Regions from separate parts of the Actinacidiphila sp. DG2A-62 genome, predicted to be linked through region 1. Evidence: riboswitches for the same ligand, from Rfam matches in the RefSeq annotation. Region 1 holds a riboswitch; the other holds the start of a gene.
What was found. Region 1 has a riboswitch for ZMP and ZTP ahead of VSR01_RS34455 (glycine hydroxymethyltransferase). Riboswitches for the same ligand answer to the same signal wherever they lie in the genome.

Region 1 (3,200 bases):
CCACTCCCGGTCCTCCTCGGCGCCCCCGGTCTCGGCGCCCCCCGCCTCGGCGCCCCCGGTCTCGGCGCCCCCCGCCTCGGTGCCCCCGGTCTCGGTGCCCCCCGCCTCCGCGGCCAGCCGCTCGCGCACCCCGGCCAGGTCCGGCGCGCCGAAGCAGCGGTCGATCACGGCGCGGCGCCCGGCGATCTCCGAGACGGGCGCGGGCGCGGCGAAGAGGTCCAGCGTGGCGGCCGGCTCCCCGCCGCCGAGCAAGCCGGCCTCCAGCGCCGGCAGTTCGGCCGCGGGCACGTAGTGGGTGGCCAGCCCGCACTCCACGGCGGCCGCACCGCCGATCCGGGTGCCGGTCAGCCCGAGCCACCGGCCGACCGCGCCGGGCAGCCGGGGCAGGAAGTAGCTGGCGCCGATGTCGGGGAAGAAGCCGATCGCGCTCTCCGGCATGGCCAGCGACGCGCGTTCGGTCACCACCCGCGCCGACCCGTGCACCGAGATGCCGAGGCCGCCGCCCATCGCGTAGCCGTCGATCAGCGCGGTGTACGGCTTGGGGTAGCGCGCGATCAGCAGGTCAAGGGCGTACTCCTCGGAGAAGTACGTCCGGACCGCGGCGTCGTCGCCGGCCATCCCGGCGTCGCGCATCGCCCGGATGTCGCCGCCGGCGCAGAACGCCTTCGGCGAGGTGCTGCGCACCACCACCGAGCGGACCGCGGGGTCGGCGCGCCAGCGCGTCAGCGTGTCGGTCATCCGCCGCACCATGGCCAGGTCCAGCGCGTTCAGCGCGCTCGGGCGGTCCAGGTCGATGACGCCGACCCCGGCGGTGACGTGCTCCCGCACGGACTCCCTCACGTGCGCTCCCCTCTCCCGGTCACGGCCCTTCGGCCCGGTCGCCCCTCCCGGCAGCCTAGACGCCGGACGTTCACCGCGGGGGGCGCGGTTCCCCCGCGCGCTCCTGGTGGTCGGCGCCCGGCGTCCGGGCAGCCGGAGCGACCGCGAGCGGGACGCGATAAGCTCGGCGCGAGCCGTGACTGGCGCGCAGGGATGGGTTCAACCATCGGGGAGCGGCTCGTCCAAGACATATGTGCCGTGCGCCTGGGCCGTCCCGTACCGCGACCGGAGGACAGCCATGGCGCAGCAGCACGACCTCACCGCACCGCCCGCCGCCGATGCGGCGGACGGCCGTACCACCGAGTCCACCGCCTTCCGCAGCGCGCTGGACGTGATCCGCGGCGTCGAGCCGCGCGTCGCCGACGCGATCGCGGCGGAGCTGACCGACCAGCGCGAGATGCTCAAGCTGATCGCGAGCGAGAACTACGCCTCGCCCGCCGTGCTGCTGGCGATGGGCAACTGGTTCAGCGACAAGTACGCCGAGGGCACCGTCGGCCGCCGCTTCTACGCCGGCTGCCGCAACGTGGACACCGTCGAGTCGCTGGCCGCCGAGCACGCCAAGAGCGTCTTCGGCGCCGCGCACGCGTACGCGCAGCCGCACTCGGGGATCGACGCGAACCTGGTCGCGTTCTGGGCGGTGCTCTCCCAGCGGGTGGAGGCCCCGGCGCTCGCCGAGGCCGGCGTGCGGCAGGTCAACGACCTGTCCGAGCAGGACTGGGCGAAGCTGCGCGCGGCCTTCGGCAACCAGCGCATGCTGGGCATGTCCCTGGACGCCGGCGGCCACCTCACCCACGGCTTCCGGCCCAACATCTCGGGCAAGATGTTCGACCAGCGCAGCTACGGCACCGACCCGCGCACCGGCCTGGTGGACTACGACGCGCTGCGCGCGAGCGCCCGCGAGTTCCGCCCGCTGATCATCGTCGCCGGCTACTCGGCGTACCCGCGGCTGGTCAACTTCCGGATCATGCGCGAGATCGCCGACGAGGTCGGCGCGACGCTGATGGTGGACATGGCGCACTTCGCGGGCCTGGTCGCGGGCAAGGTGCTGACCGGCGACTTCGACCCGGTGCCGCACGCGAACATCGTCACCACCACCACGCACAAGTCGCTGCGCGGCCCGCGCGGCGGCATGGTGCTGTGCGACGACACGCTGGCCGAGCACGTCGACCGCGGCTGCCCGATGGTGCTGGGCGGCCCGCTGCCGCACGTGATGGCGGCGAAGGCGGTGGCGCTGGCCGAGGCGGCGCGGCCGGAGTTCCGCTCCTACGCGCAGGCGATCGTCGACAACTCGCGGGCGCTGGCCGAGGGGCTGCTGAAGCGCGGGGCGAAGCTGGTGACCGGCGGCACGGACAACCACCTGGTGCTCATCGACGTGTCCTCGTACGGTCTGACCGGCCGCCAGGCGGAGGCGGCGCTGCTGGAGTCGGGCATCGTCACCAACCGCAACTCGGTGCCGCAGGACCCGAACGGCGCCTGGTACACCTCCGGCATCAGGATCGGCACGCCCGCGCTGACCACGCGGGGGCTGGGGACCGCGGAGATGGACGAGATCGCCGACCTGATCGACGCGGTGCTGTCCGGGACGAGCGCGGCCCCGGCTGCCAAGGGCGGCCTGTCGAAGGCCAATTACGTGCTGGCCGACGGCCTGGCCGAGCGGATCGCCGGGCAGGCCGCCGACCTGGTCGCGGGCTTCCCGCTGTACCCGGCGATCGACCTCGGCTGACCGGCCCGGCGCGGCCGGAGCAGGCCGGCTCGGCCGGCCGGGTCAGCTGAAGGACCACAGGACGCCGTGGTCGGCGATGGTCAGTGCGACGAGGACCACCAGGTCGGCGACGCCGAGCGCCAGGCCGAGCAGCGCGCGGCCCCGGCGGCGGGTGCCGCGCGCGTACGCGGTGACCGCCAGGACGATCGCGGCCGGGCCGAGCACGATGTTCATGACGAGCAGGCCGGGCAGGCCGAGCAGGAAGGACGCGACGGCCATGCCGTCGGCGTCGCGGCGGCCGCGCTCGGCGGCGGACAGGGCGGCCTTGGCGGGTGCGTCGGTGGACGCCTTGCCGGGCGCGTCGGTGGACGCCTTGGCGGAGGCGGGGGCCGGGTGCGTTGCGGTGTTCACGGTGTTCCCTTCCGAGGACGGTGGTGGACGGGCGGGATCGGCGGGCGCCGCGGGCGCTCGGCCGGCCGGCTCGGCGGCGGGTCTCAGCCGCGGTGGCGGCCGATCCGCTCGCGGACCGCGAAGCCGACCAGCCACGCGGCGATGACCGCGGCCGCGACGGTGAAGACGGTGAGCGAGGTGTGGGCGGCGGCGCCCATCAGGACGCCCA
Region 2 (3,200 bases), 4.6 Mb from region 1:
GCGAGGATCTCACCGCTGTCGGTGTCCAGCGCGGTGACGCCCGCGTGCGGCTTGCCCTTGACCGCCTGTTCGGCGGCTGCCTGCACGGTCGCGTCCAGCGTGGTGTGCAGCTTCCTGCCGACGCCCTTCTTCAGCACGAACAGCGTCGCGCCCTGGCTGCCGTCGGCCTTGCGCACGTACGTGTCCACGCCCGGCGTGCCGCCGGTCAGTTTGTCGGTGTACGAGGTGCGCATCTTGGCGAAGATCCCGGCGAGCGACGGGTACTGCGCGGCGGTCATCACATGGTCGTTGCGGTCCAGGAACTCCAGGTCGGGCGTCGCCGCCGGCCCGGTCACGAGCGTGTCGCCGTCGGCCAGGGCCGGCTGGAGCACCGACGCGGCCCACGCGACCGCCGGGTGGCCCGAGGCGGCGCGGGCCACCGTGAGCGAGGACTCGTACCGCCAGGTCCTGCTGACGCCCTGGTAGGTGACCACGGCGTTCACCGTGAACGGCACCTTCGTCGGCGTGGCCGCGGCCGGGACGCCCGGGGTGGCGGTCACGGTGCCGACGCGGGCCGTGGTGCGGTAGCCGTTGAGCGCGGCGGTCGCGGCCGGCGCGGAGTCGGTCAGCGCGGCCGCCTTCGCGGTGTCGCCGGACGACCACGCCGTCAGGAAGGCGCTCGCGGTGTCCGCGACCTCCTTCGCGCTGGGCGGCGCGGTGTTCACGGCCGCGGCCCGCGTCGTGTCCGACCCGCCGCTCCCGCTCCCGCTGCCGCTTCCGCCGCCGCTCCCGTCGAGCGAGGTGTAGATGTTGTACGCGCCGAACCCTGCGACGCCCAGCATCCCGGCGAACACCGCGCCGACGATGCCGATCTTGACTCCCCTTGCGACGGGCACGGCCGCCCCCTCCCCATGAGCGCGGCCCCCACGCCGACGCCCTCGGGACTCTACGGGACCCGTACGACCTCCTGGGTCTCGAACAGGCCACGGCTTCACACGACTTCGTAAGAACCGGAACCCGCCGCCCCGATGCCGGACCGTCGCCCCAACCGGGCCGCGAACCCGCGGCCGGCCCCGCGCCCCCGAACCCTGGCCCCCGCGTGCGGCTCAGGCTCCCGTGGCCCGACCCCGCGCCGCCCCGCCGGCGGGTCGACTACAGTCGGGTCGGGCCGTGACTGGCGCTGAGGTGGAGCACCACCGGGGAGCGGTCCGACGAGACGTCGATGCCGTGCGCCTGGGCGAGCAGCCAGCAACGCCCTGGAGGACAGCCGTGTCCGAGACGCAGACGGCCCAGCTCATGGACGGCACCGGCCTCGCCGGACGCATCGTCGAGGAGGCCGCCGTCAAGGCGGCGGAGATCTCACGGGCGACGGGCACGGTCCCGTGCCTGGCGACCGTGCTGGTGGGAGAGGACCCCGCGTCCGCCACGTACGTCCGCATGAAGCAGGCGCGGTGCGCGAAGGCGGGCATCCGGTCCCGGCACGTCGGGCTGCCCGCCGCCACCACGACCGCCGAGCTGGTCGACACCCTCGCCGGCCTGTCCGCCGACCCCGACGTGCACGGCATCCTGCTCCAGCACCCCTGCGGTCCGCACATCGACGAGCGCGCGGCGTTCGAGGCCATCGCGCCGGACAAGGACGTCGACGGGGTCACGATGCACTCCTTCGCCGCGATGGGCTTCGGCCTGCCGGGCTTCGTGTCCTGCACACCGGGCGGGATCATGCGGCTGCTGGACGCGTACGGCGTCGAACTCGCCGGCAAGCACGCCGTCGTGGTGGGCCGCAGCGCCATCCTCGGCAAACCGGCGGGGATGCTGCTGCTCGCGCGGGACGCGACGGTGACGTACTGCCACTCGCGCACGGCCGACGTGCCGGGGACGGTCCGCCGGGCGGACGTCGTCGTGGCGGCCGTGGGGCGCCCCCGGCTGATCCGCGGCGAGGACATCAAGCCCGGCGCCGTCGTGATCGACGCCGGATACAACCCGGGCAACGTCGGCGACGTGGACTTCGACACCGCCCGCACCCGCGCCCGCCTCATCACTCCCGTACCCGGCGGCGTGGGCCCGATGACCATCGCGGTCCTGCTCGAACAGACCGTGACCGCCGCGGCGAACCAGCTCGGAGTCCAGCACATCTGACCCCGCCCGGCGCGCCCCGCCTCGCGCTGCCGGGGGGCGGTGACCCACGATCGCCCCAGGAGGAGGCCGCTCCGGGATCGGCTGCGGGCGCGCCGCGCCGCGCGGGAGCGGTGAGGAGATCGGCCGGCGGCCCGTGCCGCGCCGAGTCGAAGCCGCCACGGTCCGACTCCCCGAGGGGCCCCGCGCCCGATCAACCGGCGCGGGGCCCCTCGGCGTACGACGTCAGGCTCGTGACCTGGTCAGATCCAGGAGTCGAACCACATTCTCGCCTGCCACCCCGAGTAGGGGATGGTCATGCCCGTGTAGATCGGGAAGAAGTAGATGAAGTTCCAGATGATGAGGAGGACGAGGGTGCCGGCGCCCACGGCGCCCCACATGCGGCGGGGTTCTGATGAGCCCGGGGGGCCGAGGAAGGCGCCGATCATCATGGTGACCGCGAGGCAGAGGTAGGGGACGAAGGCGACCGCGTAGAAGTAGAAGATCGTGCGGTCCTGGTAGTGGAACCAGGGGACCCAGCCCGCCGCCGCGGCGCACAGGATCGCGCCGGCCCGCCAGTCGCGCCGCATGATCCAGCGGTAGAGCAGGTAGACCAGCGCGAAGCACGCCGACCACCACAGCAGCGGCGTGCCCAGCGCCAGGATCTCCCGCGAGCAGCCGCTCCTGGTGTGGCAGCCGGCCTCGCCGTACTTCGGCGACTCGAAGAAGTACGACACCGGCCGCCCGAGGACGATCCAGCTCCACGGGTTCGACTGGTACGGGTGCGGCGTGTGCAGGCCGACGTTGAACTGGTAGACCTGGTACTCGTAGTGCCACAGGCTGCGGATCGGCGCCGGGATCCACGACCACGTGCCGCCGCGGCCGTCCGCCCAGTGCCGCCCGTAGCCGTTGTCGGACAGGAACCAGCCGGTCCAGGTCGCCAGATACGTCACCAGCGCCACCGGCACGATCGACACCACCGACCAGCCCAGGTCCTTGCGCAGCATCGCCACCCACGGGCGGCGGGCGCCGGCCAGACGGCGCGAGCCGACGTCCCACAGCAGCGTCATCACCATGAAGAACGCCAGGAAGTACAGGCCGTTCCACTT

Region 2: another riboswitch for ZMP and ZTP. It lies ahead of VSR01_RS14220 (bifunctional 5,10-methylenetetrahydrofolate dehydrogenase/5,10-methenyltetrahydrofolate cyclohydrolase); the one in region 1 lies ahead of VSR01_RS34455 (glycine hydroxymethyltransferase).

What each region holds. Positions count from the first base shown of each region.
Region 1 covers NZ_JAYMGI010000002.1:7,809,555-7,812,754, reverse strand. Annotated here, with positions in the region: gene VSR01_RS34460 (enoyl-CoA hydratase/isomerase family protein) at 1-840, opposite strand, end outside; ZMP/ZTP riboswitch at 1,006-1,096, shown strand; gene VSR01_RS34455 (glycine hydroxymethyltransferase) at 1,118-2,602, shown strand; gene VSR01_RS34450 (DUF4190 domain-containing protein) at 2,645-2,899, opposite strand; gene VSR01_RS34445 (hypothetical protein) at 3,076-3,200, opposite strand, start outside.
Region 2 covers NZ_JAYMGI010000002.1:3,249,692-3,252,891, reverse strand. Annotated here, with positions in the region: gene VSR01_RS14225 (penicillin-binding transpeptidase domain-containing protein) at 1-875, opposite strand, end outside; ZMP/ZTP riboswitch at 1,140-1,225, shown strand; gene VSR01_RS14220 (bifunctional 5,10-methylenetetrahydrofolate dehydrogenase/5,10-methenyltetrahydrofolate cyclohydrolase) at 1,249-2,115, shown strand; gene VSR01_RS14215 (dolichyl-phosphate-mannose--protein mannosyltransferase) at 2,355-3,200, opposite strand, start outside.